3 regions of the Shewanella sp. ISTPL2 genome follow, and region 3 is predicted to be linked to each of the others. Evidence: predicted binding sites of a transcription regulator. Region 3 holds the regulator's gene; each other region holds the start of a gene.

Region 1 (5,200 bases), 1.3 Mb from region 3:
TGATCCGCTCAACAGAACTGACCAAGAAGCCTTGAACACTGCGGTTATATTCAGAAATAATGATGAAACAGTTTTCAGTGCTCGCTAAAGGTTTTCCCCCTGTTGCCGCACTCAAATCAATCACTGAAATGGTTGTTCCACGAATATGAGCAACACCCTTCACATAAGGATTAAGTTTAGGCAAAGTGGTCAGTGGTGGACACTGCAGTACTTCTTTCACCTTAAACACGTTAATCCCAAACCGTTGACGACCGTTTAATTTAAAAAGCAGTAATTCTAAACGGTTTTGTCCAACGAGCTGGGTTCGTTTGTTGACTGAATCAAGAATACTCGACATAACTCTGCCTTGTTGTTCTGTTTATGTTCGGCCCTATAACTCAGTTGAGTATAGGCATATTAATTGCTTACGTCTTATCTATCGATAAACATAGTCGAAACTGAGTCAATCTTCTGACAGTGATGCAAATTATTATTACAGTGGTCAGCTTCGAACTTAATAAAAGTATAGGTGCATTCTGGCGTTACAAGCTAGTCTCTTCATTATGAAAGTAAATTTAGTCTGTTTTTTTAGTCTTTTCACCCTCTTCATGCCCGCTTTTGCGAGTGCAGAGCCTATTGTCCCCACCGTATCGGCAATCTCAGAATTAGCTAAAGCGCTTATTTCAGAAAAAATATCCGTTCCAGAAAATGCCAAAGTAAATATTTCGCCACAGATGGTTGACGCAAGAATGCTGCCGTCACAATGTTCGTCTCCAATGAAAGTTGAACTGGCTAGCGATAGGGAAATTAGCCGTAATAACACCTTAAAAGTCAGCTGTGATACGCAAGACTTAGCTTACCCTTGGCAAATCTATATCTCGGTTCGGGTGGATATCTTATTCCCCGTTGTTGTCTCAACCGAAATCTTAGCACCAGGCGAACTCATCTCTCCTAGTCAAGTAGAAGTCCGTTACATTGAACAAAATAGCTTGAGAGGTGCCGAATTCGATGACCCGAGTAAATTGGCTGGCGTGCGAGTAAAACGACGAGTAGCAAAAGATAATCCCATATTAAGCAACAACTTATGCTTCGTTTGTAAAAATGATTCGGTCTCTATCTACGTTCGTTCTGGCTCATTCGAGCTAAAAACAGTGGGCGAAGCCCTACAAGATGGCAATAAAGGTGATCGGATCAGAGTCAAAAATAGCAGTTCAAACAAAGAACTAGATGCTATAGTCACAGGCATTGGCGAAGTTGAAGTAAGAATGTAAAATAATCTAAAGCTTTTTTGTAAGCTGCCGATACCCCAGTTAAGAAATCCCGTACACACGACGCTGGAGCCTAAAATGGCAATTGATATTAGCAAACTCAACACTGCAACGACTGCGCAAGTTCGTTCAGGCGCAACGAAAGCGAGCAGCGATCAATCTGCTCAAGTTGCTACAAAATCGACAACACCACAAAGAAGCGACTCTGTGGTCATTACGGCCCAGGCACAACAACTTCAAGGAGCTCAGACTAAAATGGCTAGCCTTCCTGAAGTTGATCAAAAGAAAGTAGCAGAAATCAAACAAGCTATTGCCGAAGGTCGCTATAAAATTGACCCAGAAAAGTTGGCTGCCAATATTGCAAGTTTTGAAGCCGAACTTAATGACTTAAATAAAGAGTAACTATGACTGAAATAGCTAAACTGGTAGATCTACAACACGCCCATTTGGCTGTTCTTAAGCAAATCATACTCAAGGAAAAAGGCGCTTTGGTTGACCAAAACGCCGATTTACTGCTTTCCCTTGCTAACGAAAAATCGCAATGTCTCAAAGAACTAAAGACTAATGATGATATTCTGGCAAAACACAGTGATAAATCGCTACTCACTCAGCAAGTCGAACTCGTGCATAAAATGGCCGAGATCAAAGACGCATTGACTGAATGCAAAGAATTAAACGAACAAAATGCTAGTTTAATTGAGATGAATTTAGCGAGTTTAAATCGCTTTGCTCAAGCTTTACAAGCCAGCAGAAACGCCTCCAGCCTCACCTATAACGATAAAGGCAAGACCTCGACTATCTCAAGTTTAGGCAATGATTTAAAGGCCTAATAAGCGCATCACTCCCACTTAGCATTCCCTTTTCTAAGCTCTGATTAGATATTAATGTCTTGTACAAAAAGAAAAGCCGCGTAAATACGCGGCTCAATACATGCTGTTGAACATACATTCAATAACGCTAGAAATACGTCACTTCCTTCACTCGTTGTGGACGGTTCTGTTGTTGATAAAGCGCCCAAACCTGTGAAAAATCAAGTTCTAACTCAGTGACATAATGCTCGCCTGCTGGATAACTCTTAACGACTCGTGCGCCGCGGATCACGCCAGAAACTGACGCTTTGACATTATCGTCCGTCAACATCCAATCACTGACACTGCTGTTTGCCGTTATTTTCTGCCCATAAACTTGTTCCGCTAATTCACGATAAGCCACAATTTTTGATGCCTGCATAGCCATCAACACTCTTTGTGATTGCTCTTTAGCAGGTTGAGTCGCTAACGGCGCATATCCTATAGCCGTTAACTTAGGAAAACTCGGCGGCGGCACATCTTCCCATTGCACATATCTATCTTTAGCAGCGCAGCCAGTTAGCATTAGCGCCACAATAACTAAAAGGTAGCGTTTCATTTTCCATCTCCTAAAACACGCACTTCATTCATACCTGGACTCGCCTGACGATATAAGATGCCATTTTGTGACACAATTTGCTCCGAAGGCTGCATGTAGTTTGCCAACTCTTTTTGAGTCACAAAAGTTTGAGATGCCGATACCACGCGATTGTTACTAATGTTCACAATCCGAGTATTGATCGCCATACCATTGGTTACTACGCTCATAGTCGAAACGACAAGATGTTCAACAGGAAGATCTTTCGACAATTTTTGCCAATCTCTCGTCAAAATAAAATCCCCGTCAGATGTGACTCTCAAGCCATCAGCTAAGTTTAAATCCACCACATTAAACTGAAAGCTATGGAGCGACGTCATTAATCCTTGCTGTAACTGTTGCGCTAACGCATTAGTGCCATTCAAATCGCCCACTAATACTGGTGTTGCAACTACGATAGGTTGATCAGAACGCAAAGCATCATTTTGCTTAACGAGCTCAGTCACTATTCGCTGTGCTAAATGGTTAATCACTGCCGTTGGCGGCAACCCATTGCCATCCACTAAACTCGGTTTGGGCGGCGTAACCGGTTTAGCTACACATCCACCTAACATTATCAATGTTAAGGGAATAATCACACGCTTTAGCATTGGATTTACCTCATCTATGGGTGCATTGGCAGTCAAGTGACTCACTTTCTAAGCTTCAAATTTTTAATGAGTAACAAAAACCAGCAATCTTCAGACCAATATTAACCTCAGTCCGACAATATTCTTCTATTACGCAGTATATCGACTGTAACAATGGAAACTTTATCAAAAGTTCTCATACTCAGGCACGAAATTTGCTTTATTGCCATATTAGATTAAGAGTCAGAAAACTGGCTCGATTAGTAATATCGCCATTAGCTTAGCGATAAGGATTGAATTGATGCACATACCAGGTTCAGCTTCGCTCATCATTTTGAGCCTTTTACTACTTTCTTTGCCCACCAGAGCCGAATGGATAGAAGCCAGCGGAGAAGCAACTATTATCAATGGTAATACAGCTCAAGCAAGGGAAGAAGCAATTAATCAAGCTGTTAGCTATGCGACATTAAGCACAGGTATTCAAATATCCAGTGAGCAACAAACCTCTAATGGTAACCTCACACAAAATAACTTTGCGATAAATCGCAACGCCCAAGCCATAAACATCCAACTCGTTAGTGAACAAATTCAGGGAAATAAAATATATGTATCCCTACGCCTCGATCTAAATGATGATCCAACACAACAGTGTCCTAATGGCCAATTAAAGGCCGCTATTTTAATACCTCAAACACAAATAAAAGATCGTTCTCAGCTTAGATATGGACAACTTTCAGGCTTTGAAGAGGTCATTTCAGAGGCGTTAGGGAACACTATAGAAGATTACTCTTCAACTGGCTTTAGTCACATCCATGCTAACGAGCGACTCGATATTGAACAAGACCTAGTGGATATTCGCGGTTATAGACTCCCAAGCTGGCTCAGTGAAATTACCGACAGCCAATATATTCTTCAACCGCAGATCATTGATATATCGATAGAGCCTGTACAACCCACCTTCTTAGGATTTTGGGATGAAGCTCCGCTAAGGCAATTTCAATTCAAACTCAGCCTCTATCATGGGATCAGTGGCGAAGAGGTCTGGAGCAAAAGCTACAGCACATCGGCCCCATGGGAATTTGAAGAACAGGCTATCATTGCTCCCAACAGTAATAGATTCTGGCGTTCCTCCTATGGAAAAAGTATTACTCAATTAATATTGCAAGCTACCCGAGATTTAGACAGCACACTTAATTGCAGGCCATTACTTGGCCAAGTCGTTAGCCGACAAGCAGGCAGGATTATATTAAATCTAGGCCGCAAACATGGCATTCGTGTCGGTGATAAATTCCAAGTAGTATTACAACAAAACTTACCCGATAGACTCAATGAAATGCGCGCCGTCGCGACCAAAAGTCGTGCAACGGTAAAAATAGAGCAAGTAAGCGAAGAAAGCGCCACCGCAGTCCTTGTAGACCAAAATGCCGCCTACAATGTACAGATAAACGACATAGCGCTTAAGATTTAAGCAACTAAATCATAAGCCTTTTAATCAAAGATAAAACCAGTATAATCACTGTTGTCTCTTCATAGCTCAACAGGATAGAGCAGCCGCCTCCTAAGCGGCCGATCGGGGTTCGAGTCCCTGTGGAGAGACCAGATAGTGACCTTGGTGATATCAAACTCCCAGAAATCTTCCGGAGAAACGGAATGACCGAGCTATTTGCGTCTAATCTCAATATTATCGTCAAGCGTTGGCCTATCGTAGCAGCTGCGATCAAAAGCCAAACCATCAATGAATTAGATGCCCACCTTGTCAACGGTCGCAATCAAACTATCACTGTCAATGGCATTCAACTCAGTAGTCGTCATGACCGCATCGCCGAAGCACAGCTCTTTATCAGTACATTACCTGCAGATGCAACTCACGTAACCGTCTACGGTGTCGGTATGGGAGATGTACCAAGTTTACTTATCGATAATCCACAGTATCTTTCA
Region 2 (5,200 bases), 1.2 Mb from region 3:
TTGGCTGTGATCCAAAACTGCATTAATGCCGACCTGTACACAAAAATTGAAAGGGGTCATTTCCAATAAACGTATAGGACTCAGATCATTCCGAATCAACTGTTACCATTGTATTCAATTAAGAACAGAGTTCAAGGATGTTATAAAAAAGTGCTTTAGAACACCCTAAAAAACCATCAGCAAATGTACTCACCAACTCAATCTAAAGTATTGATTTTAAATAGCCATAAAAGTGCTTGGTTAATTTGAAATCACATAAGACTGCTTTTGAGAACAATGTTTCCTATTTTACTGACGTTTACTGAATAATTCGACATAGGGTGCATCCCAATACGGCGGCGTTCCTATGTGATCTTTGATGAATTCGATAAAAGAACTGACCTTAGGTGCTAAGTGCTTACGACGGGGATAAACCGCCTGCAATGGCAGATGGTGGGTCAATTGCCAATCCTTCAGTAAAGGCACTAATGTCCCCTTGGCAATCTCATCTTCCATCAGATAACTCGCAAGATACACAACCCCAAGACCACTGATTGCAGCAGATTTTAATGCTGGTGCGTTATCCACCCTGAAATTACCCGATACGCCAATTTCACAGTAGTCATCACCCTTCTTAAATTGCCACATGCTGTGCTCGTGCCACTCGCCTTGATAGACCAAACAGTTGTGGTCAACTAACTGCTCAGGTCGAGTTGGCTCGCCATGTTGAGCAATATAGCCAGGCGAAGCAACTAACAGGAATTGGCACTTCATCAGAGGTCTAGCAACCATGCCAAGCGGTAATTGCTCAGACATAGTTAACAGTAAGTCTAAGCCTTCGCTCACGACATCCACTTTATGGTCCAGTAAGCTCACTTGTAGCTCAAGCTCAGGGTGTTTTGCCATAAAAGATGGCAACGCAGGAATGATATGCATCACCCCAAAGGATTGGGAAATTCCCACCTTAAGCACGCCGCGGGTCGCATCATTTAAGTTATGCACGCTGGCTATCGCTTGTTCAGCGTCACGTAGCAATTCTTCACCTTGCAGATACAGCAAATGCCCTGCTTCAGTCAGGCTTAAGCTGCGGGTGGTACGTTGAATTAATTGAACACCAAGTCTATGTTCAAGATCGGCGACTTGTGTACTGACCTTAGACTTAGAGATCCCAAGCCTTCTTGCGGCGGCACTAAAACTACCTGCTCTGGCCACATGAGTAAAAATCGCAATAGGTTCTAACAGTTCTAACATGGAAGTCGCCTTAAGCTGTTTACGACAATGATATTAACTTTCGGTGAGCAGCTATGGTTAGCGTAATCATCGCTTAAAAATAACCATAGCATTGATATCTCGCATCAAAATGATATAACGCAGAGATTTAGACCGAAAAAGTCCACTAAAGTAGGGGGTTATATCTGACTGATATGCCAGCTTTTAATTATATTTTAAGAGTATACCAAATATTCGTCTCTAGACTGTAACATTCCGAACTAAATCGCTGCAAGCCTAGCCTATAAGCCACATCAACTTAGCCATAAGGGTTGTCGCCACGATTAAACCGTAGCCAATAAAAAAGCCCCTAGTCGATAAATTGACTAGGGGCGTAGCATTCAAGTTTGACTCATGCACAAGGAGATAGAAGTTATTGCAGTTAAAACTAAGGGCGATTCGCAAGAACTATTTACAAGAACTATTCACGCAGTTCCTTGGTTGAGTTTTGTGTCAACACATAAGGTGCTAGTTCTGGCACTTCTTGGCGCAATTGATTTTCAAGCACTAACAAATTTTCAAATCGGTCGCACAAACGGTCAGCCTTAGCTTCTAATCCCTTAGATTGGCTCTCAACTTGTTGCTCAATATCTTGGCCTAAATTGTCCATTTTTTTGGAGAAGGTATCCATCTTGGCTTCAAAATTCTCACCGCCACCAGACATGATTTGGCCACCTAAGTTCATCATAATTGCGCCAATTGAATTCTGGACAATTTGTTCCATTTCCTGCTCGAATTCATCGTTAAATGTACTTTGCATCGAGTCTTCAGTCGCCCCTAAATAGAAGCTATCACCATTCTTATAAGCCACTGAATCAACCCGTTTTTGAACGCCAGCCATCATTTCATCAAATTTTGCACCAGCGGCATCACCCATTAAAGGTGTTAAGGCCATACCAACCGCTTTGGAAGCAAGAGATACTGCCTCATTCACCAGTTCAATCACTTCTGGCACTTGAGTCGAAACTTCATCGGCATATTGAGTAACCAATTTTTTCTGCTTGTCGGTTAAGTTAACTTGCTTACCTTCCACAAATAACTTGTCAACTTCGATGCGATACTTTTCTGTGCCCTTCTCGCTCATGACTAATTTTTTAGGCTCAACCATAACGTCATAATTTAAGGAAACTTCACAGCGTTCATCTATTTTTGGCTCTGTTTGTGCTTGCGCCAGCTGCACGCTAGATGTTCCTAAAATCACGCCAGATAATGCAAATCCAGTTAATAACTTATTTAATTTCATTTTTGTTCGTCCTTTAATCTGAATAATTCGATAAACCTAAACTACTGAATAGCTTATAGCAGGAGACGTGCCAACTTTATAACAATTTGATTATGTTGAATTTTTAAAAGTTAGCACTAAAAGGTCATTAGCGAAATTCGCTAACATTTAGTCTAATAGTGCTAATAAAAACGAGAGATAAGACTAGAAAATAGAACGACCGAGACGCTGACTGAGATGCTCAAGCATCGCAGTGCCCGCAAGTGAGTTGCCATTATTATCGAGTTCTGGCGACCATACACAAATCGACAGTTCTCCAGGGATCACGGCAATAATACCTCCGCCGACGCCACTTTTACCTGGCATACCAACACGATAAGCAAACTCACCCGCACCATCGTATAGGCCCGAAGTCGCCAACAGAGCGTTAAGTTGCCGAGTTTGCACTTGAGAGATAAGCTCAGTCCCCGTGATACTTTTACCGCGATTAGCCAAATACAACATGGCCTTAGACAAGTCAGCACAATTCATCTTCAAGGCGCAATAATGAAAATAGGTGCGCAGCACAGTATCAACATCACCTTGAAAATTACCAAACGACTTCATCAAATAAGCAATCGCCGCATTGCGCGCACTATGCTGATATTCTGAATCTGCAACTTGTTTATCGAAACACACTTTATCGTTTTGGCTTAGTTGCCTGACTAACTCAAGCATTCTGTGTTTAGGAGCACCTAAACGACTCTGCAATAAGTCAGCAATCACTAACGCGCCAGCATTGATAAAGGGATTACGCGGCTTGCCACGTTCTAACTCGACTTGTACTAAAGAGTTGAATGAATGGCCCGAAGGTTCTTTGCCAACACGGCTCCAGATTTCGGCTTCTTCATATAAAGTTAACGCTAAGGTTAAGCTGAAAACTTTAGAGATACTTTGAATCGAAAACGGCTCAAGGTAATCGCCCGCACCTAAAGTTTCACCGTCAACAGTCGTGACGGCAATACCTAATTTGCCAGCATCAACGCTGGCCAGTGCGGGGATATAATTTGCAACCTTTCCTTGGCCGAGCAAGGGTCGAACTTTCTCGACCACTTCCTCAAGTAATGCCAACTCGGGCATTAACCCCACCAAATGTCGTACAGTTCGCTAACTTCAACCTGAGACACTTTTTGGGTCGCCCAGAATGCCTTAACTGCAGCAATATCTTCTTCGGTACATTTCCCAATCGTTTGAGTGGCGATAATGCCTTCCCATTCGATGTGGCCGCCGCCATGGAAACCTAATTTACGGGTTTCGATCACTTCATCGATGAATTTATCTACAGTTGCATCGATATCGGCTTCAGATACTGATGCATCAAAAGTCCAAGCCATATCGAAACCTAACTCTTGGAATTCATCAACGCGCATTTTCTTACGTAAACGACGGCTACGATTAGTTGCCATAGTGATTTTCCCTTTTGTGTTTAAAATTAGCTAAAATTGAGTTCGTGATTAAGCGATACGCTCAAACATCAGATCCCATACACCGTGACCCAGTCTATGGCCGCGGGCTTCAAACTTTGTCAATGGACGATGATCAGGACGCGGCACAACACTGCCATCGGCCGACTGGTTTTGATAACCCAGTGCGGCTTGCATCACCTCTAACATATGCTCGCTGTACTCTTCCCAGTCAGTGGCCATATGGAACACACCGCCAATTTTTAGCTTGCGACGAATAAGTTCGGCAAATTCAGCTTGTACGATGCGGCGTTTATGGTGACGTTTTTTATGCCAAGGATCTGGGAAGAACAATTGCACTCGGGCTAATGAACCGTCAGCAATCGCATGTTCTAATACTTCCATGGCATCGTGATGATACACACGTAAATTAGTCACACCAGCAATGGCGGCATCACTGAGGCAAGAGCCTACACCCGGTTTATGTACTTCAATACCAATGAAATTTTGCTCTGGTGCATCTTTAGCCATTTGTACTAAAGAGGCGCCCATGCCAAAGCCTATTTCCAGCACAGTATCAGCTTCACGACCAAAAACGTCGCTTAGTACCAATGGCACTGGGCTGTAATCTAAACCCATTGTTGGCCACTGGCTTTCAATAGCGTGTGCTTGGCCTTTGGTTAAGCGACCTTCTCTCAGGACAAAGCTTCTGATCTTGCGCAGATACTTGCCTTCTTCATTAAATTCAGCGGTAGTGACTTCGCTCATTTTTGCCTCGTCTAGTGGACAACACCATCATAAAAGAAGGGCATTATCCAAAGTTCAACATACAGTGCAAGCACTAATGGGGCGAAAGTATACCAAGATTATTTAAGAGTGCGAATTTAGCAGCGATTTTTAGCTTTAGATCCCTTGCCAACTTATCTTTGACGCTTGTCTAAGAAGATAACTGCCGCTACACTGCGCCGATGAAATCTACAGCCTCCTTCGCTACACGTATCGTCTCTTGGTACGACAATCACGGTCGTAAAACCCTCCCTTGGCAGCAAGATAAAACCCCATATCGCGTATGGGTTTCTGAAATTATGCTGCAACAAACTCAGGTTGCGACTGTTATTCCCTATTATCTTAAATTTATGGCGCGTTTCCCCGATGTGTTAGCACTTGCTAACGCGCCAGACGATGAGGTATTACATCATTGGACCGGTCTTGGCTATTACGCTAGGGCGCGTAATCTGCATAAAGCAGCCAAAATAATCCGCGATGATTATCAGGGATTATTTCCAAC
Region 3 (5,200 bases):
TTGCAGCATATTACGCACATGCACGAACATGCCGCTGCTAAGCGCTTGGTTTAACTGGTCAAGACTATGTCCGGTGTGATCGTTTTCTGCATTATCTACGGGCATTTGTCCTCCATTGTGCGGCAAATTGGTTTGAGATCTTAGTGTTGGGCTAGGATTTAGCGGTGACTAAGCGTCAGTCGATGACACAGATTAAGGCGGCTAAGGTAAGGTTAAGGCCAGCGCAATGACCGCTAGTGTAATCGCCTGTGGCTTGTATCGTCGAGCGACAAATGTTTTGCCATGTCTGAATGGCAAGTTTTTTAAACTAGACATGAAGTGAAACTAACGATGAAGTGCTTAGTGTGAAGTGAAACTAACAGGCTTCGTCAAACTTAGCGTCGATTAAGGCACAAATGGCATCGAGAGCCGGCTCTGCATCTGGGCCTTCGGCGATAAGCCTGATGGTTTTACCCATGCCAGTTTCAAGCATCAGCAAGCCAAGCACACTGGCGGCCGATGCTTGTTTATCGCCTTGGATTAAGGTGATGGTCGCATCAAACTCGGAAGCCAGTACCACCAACTTAGTGGCGGCACGGGCATGTAAACCGAGCTTATTACAGATGGTTATCTGACGTTCAAGCTTTGGCATTATTGAGCTCTCGATGACGGGCATAAACTTTATGTTTACCGTTACTAAAGCGTTTGGCCAATTGCTCTGCGACGTAAACGGATCTGTGCTGTCCACCTGTGCAGCCAATGGCCACAGTTAAATAACTGCGATTGTTACGCTCGAGGTGCGGCAGCCAAGTCTCCAGTAAGTTTTCGATTTGCCAGATGAACTTATTAACCAGTGGTTGACGATTTAAGAACTCAGCTACGGGTTCATCTAAGCCAGTCAATGGCCGCAGCGCCAACTCCCAGTGGGGATTGGGCAGGAAGCGCACATCGAACATAAAGTCGGCTTCGGTGGGCATTCCGTGCTTAAAGCCAAAGGACTCGAAGTTGATCACGAGTTCTTTATCGACACTACCAAGGAGAATTTGTCTGACTTGGTCGCTTAAATCATAGATATTCAAATTCGACGTATCTATGTAGTGATCGACCAGTTTTGACATAGGCTCGAGCAGTTTTCCCTCCAGCTTTATCGCTTCTTGCAAAGAGACTCGGCTCTTCGACAAAGGATGCAAACGGCGGGTTTCGCTGTAACGCTTAAGCAGAATTTTATCGCTGGAGTTAAGGAAGAAGCTCGTTAACTCAGTATCTGGAGGTAGGCTAGCGAGTTGTTTTACTAAGACCTTATCCTGCTCAGGCATGTTACGCACGTCGACACTGATGGCGACGAGATCGTTACTGCCTTTGAGTTGCTCAAGCAAACTGCCAATCAATGGCAAAGGAAGGTTATCGACACAATAATAGCCGAGATCTTCGAGTACCCTAAGGGCGACAGATTTGCCTGAGCCTGAGCGGCCCGACACTATGACCAGTTTCATCCAGTGATTACCTGATAGAGTTCCGTTTCATCATGCGTCTTGCGTAATTGCTTTAATATTTGCTTGTCGCTCAGCTTTTCGGCCATGCAAGACAAGGTACTTAAGTGCTGCTGACATTGGTCTGCAGGCACCAGTAGTGCAAATAAAATATCAACAGGTTGCTTATCGATAGCATCAAATGCTATCGGCTCTTCACACTTAATGAGTATGGCAATGGGCTGATCTATATCGGCTAGTCGACCATGTGGAATGGCGATGCCGTTACCTATACCTGTGCTCCCCATCTTTTCGCGCGCCACTAGGCTTTCGAATATCTCTTGAGATGAGAGGGTCGGGTACTGGGCAGCGACTAAGTCGCTGATGAGTTCCAGTACCTTTTTCTTGCTGCCCGGAGTGGCGCAGGTAGTGCACTCCGGCCGCAGTATGGTACAAAGTTCCATTATTAGTGTTTTGTTAACTTCTCTTTGTGTTTAATAACCTGACGGTCAAGCTTGTCAATCAGGGCGTCTATAGCAGCATACATGTCAGCATGCTCTGAAGTAGCAAAAACTTCACCACCTATGAGGTTTATTCTCGCTTCGGCAATCTGTTGCATTTTCTCAACATTGAGCACAACGTGCACATTATTGATCTGTTCGAAATGGCGTTCAAGTTTTGAAAACTTTTCTTCTACATATGCACGTAACGATTCGGTAATTTCGACATGGTGTCCACTTAGGTTTATTTGCATAGAAACGTCCTCCGATATCCACTGTAGGTTATAAACTTTTACGCTGATTAGAAGGTGGAATAAGCATAGCCTCTCGGTACTTCGCAATGGTTCTGCGGGCTACGTTGATCCCTTGTTCTGCCAGAAGTTGTGCCATCTTACTATCGCTTAATGGTTTTTTCTGGTTTTCCGCTGCCACCAGTTTCTTTATAAAGGCTCTGATTGCTGTGGATGAGCACTCACCACCATCGTCAGTACCGACGTGGCTAGAGAAGAAGTATTTTAGTTCAAAAAGTCCCTTAGGGGTATGCATGTATTTTTGAGTTGTGACCCGTGAGATGGTGGACTCATGCATTTCTACCGCTTCGGCAATATCGTTAAGCACCATAGGCTTCATGGCTTCTTCACCATACTCAAAGAAACCTTGCTGATATTGCACTATGCAATTAGCAACTTTAAGCAAAGTATCGTTACGGCTTTCTAAGCTCTTAATAAACCATTTAGCCTCTTGCAGATGGCCGCGAATAAATTGGCTATCGGCTTGGTTTTTAGTGCTGCGCGCCATTGAAGCATAATGTTGATTTACATTGATTTTGGGCATGCAGTCAGGATTTAGCTCAACCACCCAGCGGCCATTTTTCTTCGACACAGACACATCTGGGATAACGTATTCGTCATTATTGGGCGTGATCAACAAACCTGGGCGAGGATTGAGGGTTTGGATGAGTGCTATACCATCCCTTAATTCATCTTCTTTTAATTTAGTCTTACGCATCAATAACCTAAAGTCTCGGGCGGCGATCAGATCTAAATGATCTTTGATCAGCATACGGGCGTTTTCTAGGTTGGGAGTATCAGCGGCGAAATGCGACAGTTGGATCAGCAGGCATTCACTTAAATCGCGGGCGGCAACGCCTATGGGATCAAAATGCTGAATACGCTTGAGTACGGCTTCGACTTCGTCAAGCTCAACTTCAGGATTGCCCATGGCTTCGAGAATTTCTTCAGTGCTTTGGGTGAGATAGCCCTGATCGTCGATGGCATCAATAATGGCGGTGGCAATGGCTAAATCGGTTTCAGAAAACGGCGTGAGGTTTTTTTGCCATTCTAAGTGTTCGTACAAACCTTCACTGGTCTCGCCTTGGAAGGGCATATCGTCTTCACGACTGCCGCCGGGGCCTGAGTTTGGGGAGGCGGTAAACACTTCATCCCATGTGGTGTCCATGGGGAGCTCATCGGGCATGGATTCTTTGGTTAGCGACTCTGCCGTATCTATGGTGGAGCTGTCTTTTTCTGGTGGCAGAGTGCTAGATTCACTGAAATCCGTATCGGATAGCGTTTGGTTTACAGGGGTTTTAGTGGCGTCGAATTGATCCTCTTCCAGCTCGAGAAGGGGATTAGAATCTAATGCTTGCTGGATCTCTTGCTGCAGTTCTAATGACGACAGTTGCAACAGACGTATAGCCTGTTGTAGTTGTGGCGTCATGGTTAACTGTTGACCCAGTTTGAGCTGGAGTGACGCTTTCATGTTACCGCTGATCCCTACGTTATTATTGTTGGATGAGGTCGCTTATTATTATCTTGAGTGAAGCCCAATGGCGGTATAAATTGCCTCCATTGGCTTCGCTCGATTAACTATAGCCTGAATTGTTCACCTAAGTACACAGCCCTAACTTGCTGATTGTCTAAGATCTCTGCTGGAGTTCCTTCGGCAATCAGGTTTCCGTGACTCACAATATAAGCATGTTCACATACATCTAATGTCTCGCGGACATTATGGTCTGTGATCAGTACGCCAAGGCCGCGACTTTTGAGTTGTTCGATAATCTTCTTGATGTCGATAACCGAAATAGGATCGACGCCGGCAAACGGTTCATCGAGCAAAATGAACTTAGGATTAGCGGCTAAAGCCCGCGCAATTTCGACGCGACGACGTTCGCCACCCGACAATGACATGCCTTGGCTGTCACGGATGTGGGTGATATGAAACTCTTCGAGCAGATGTTCTAGTTCTTCTTCTCGTTCTTCGTTTTTAAGTTCTTTACGAGTTTGCAGTACGGCCATGATGTTGTCATGAACAGTTAGCTTACGAAAGATACTGGCTTCTTGCGGTAAGTAACCTATGCCTTTGCGGGCACGCAGATGCATAGGATCTGCGGTTAAATCATCATCGTCGATAAAGATATGTCCCTTATCGCTCTTCACTAGCCCGACAACCATGTAAAAGGTCGTGGTTTTACCTGCACCGTTTGGACCGAGTAGGCCAACGACTTGACCGGTTTTTACCGTCAGACTGACGTCTTTAACCACTTGGCGACTCTTGTAACTTTTCGCCAGATTTTGTGCTCTTAAGGTGATTTGGGTCATTTAGAGTCCTGCTTTTTTACAGGTTTATCCGCCGGAGCGTCTGATTTAGCATCATCTTGATAGTTTTCAGGCTGAATAATAGTGATTACGCGATCGTCACCACTGCCAGTACTCTCGGCCATCAATTTCTGTTGAATCATGTTATAGCGGATTAAATTGCCTGTAACTTGGCTACCTGCTTGATCTAATGACGCCATACCTTTCAGAGTTAAGGTGCGGCTTGCCATATCGTAACGAATTTCTTTCGCGCTAGCCGATGCAGGACGGCCATCGTCTAATATCTGGCTATACGTAGCAGGGTTGCCTGTGGCGACTAAAGTTTTGCTATTTTCACCTTCAGCGGAAAATGCACGCAGTTCATTTGCTTGGATTTTTATTGAGCCTTGGGTAACTTCCACCGGACCAAAGAAGATAATCTGGTTGTTTTTGATATCCGCAGTTTGGCTCACAGCTTTAATTTTGACTTCTTGCTTTAAGTCGCCCACTTTCGCGAAAGCACTCATGCTCATAATTAGCATTAGGCTGGCAAGTAATACGTTATTTTGCTTCATATGTTCCTACTACCTGACTGGTCAATTGCACTTCTTGCGCGTTGAGGTCGGCATAAAGGCCTTGGCCTTGAATATTAAAATCTTTCCCTGTGACGTAAATG

What was found. The regulator sigma-54, encoded in region 3, starts transcription at its own class of promoters, with help from an activator protein. The targets are predictions, from matches to a motif close to GTTGGCACGNNNNTNGNNT.
Region 1: HUB64_RS19310 (flagellar assembly protein FlgT) is a predicted target of sigma-54. The motif match lies at 3,465-3,483, and genes of this name have one in related genera.
Region 2: HUB64_RS18875 (YggN family protein) is a predicted target of sigma-54. The motif match lies at 2,548-2,566, and genes of this name have one in related genera.

Annotation. Positions count from the first base shown of each region.
Region 1 covers NZ_JAAPAV010000001.1:4,353,701-4,358,900, reverse strand. Annotated here, with positions in the region: gene HUB64_RS19340 (chemotaxis protein CheV) at 1-337, opposite strand, end outside; gene flgA (flagellar basal body P-ring formation chaperone FlgA) at 543-1,250, shown strand; gene flgM (flagellar biosynthesis anti-sigma factor FlgM) at 1,326-1,649, shown strand; gene HUB64_RS19325 (flagella synthesis protein FlgN) at 1,652-2,077, shown strand; gene HUB64_RS19320 (LPP20 family lipoprotein) at 2,205-2,654, opposite strand; gene HUB64_RS19315 (FlgO family outer membrane protein) at 2,651-3,283, opposite strand; gene HUB64_RS19310 (flagellar assembly protein FlgT) at 3,564-4,730, shown strand; tRNA gene HUB64_RS19305 (tRNA-Arg) at 4,786-4,861, shown strand; gene HUB64_RS19300 (motility associated factor glycosyltransferase family protein) at 4,913-5,200, shown strand, end outside.
Region 2 covers NZ_JAAPAV010000001.1:4,258,274-4,263,473, reverse strand. Annotated here, with positions in the region: gene HUB64_RS18880 (LysR family transcriptional regulator) at 289-1,230, opposite strand; gene HUB64_RS18875 (YggN family protein) at 1,670-2,491, opposite strand; gene glsB (glutaminase B) at 2,675-3,589, opposite strand; gene HUB64_RS18865 (YggL family protein) at 3,589-3,915, opposite strand; gene trmB (tRNA (guanosine(46)-N7)-methyltransferase TrmB) at 3,964-4,680, opposite strand; gene mutY (A/G-specific adenine glycosylase) at 4,881-5,200, shown strand, end outside.
Region 3 covers NZ_JAAPAV010000001.1:3,081,046-3,086,245, forward strand. Annotated here, with positions in the region: gene mgtE (magnesium transporter) at 1-105, opposite strand, end outside; gene HUB64_RS13405 (HPr family phosphocarrier protein) at 356-631, opposite strand; gene rapZ (RNase adapter RapZ) at 618-1,472, opposite strand; gene ptsN (PTS IIA-like nitrogen regulatory protein PtsN) at 1,469-1,912, opposite strand; gene hpf (ribosome hibernation promoting factor) at 1,915-2,202, opposite strand; gene HUB64_RS13425 (RNA polymerase factor sigma-54) at 2,231-3,709, opposite strand; gene lptB (LPS export ABC transporter ATP-binding protein) at 3,817-4,548, opposite strand; gene lptA (lipopolysaccharide transport periplasmic protein LptA) at 4,545-5,099, opposite strand; gene lptC (LPS export ABC transporter periplasmic protein LptC) at 5,086-5,200, opposite strand, start outside.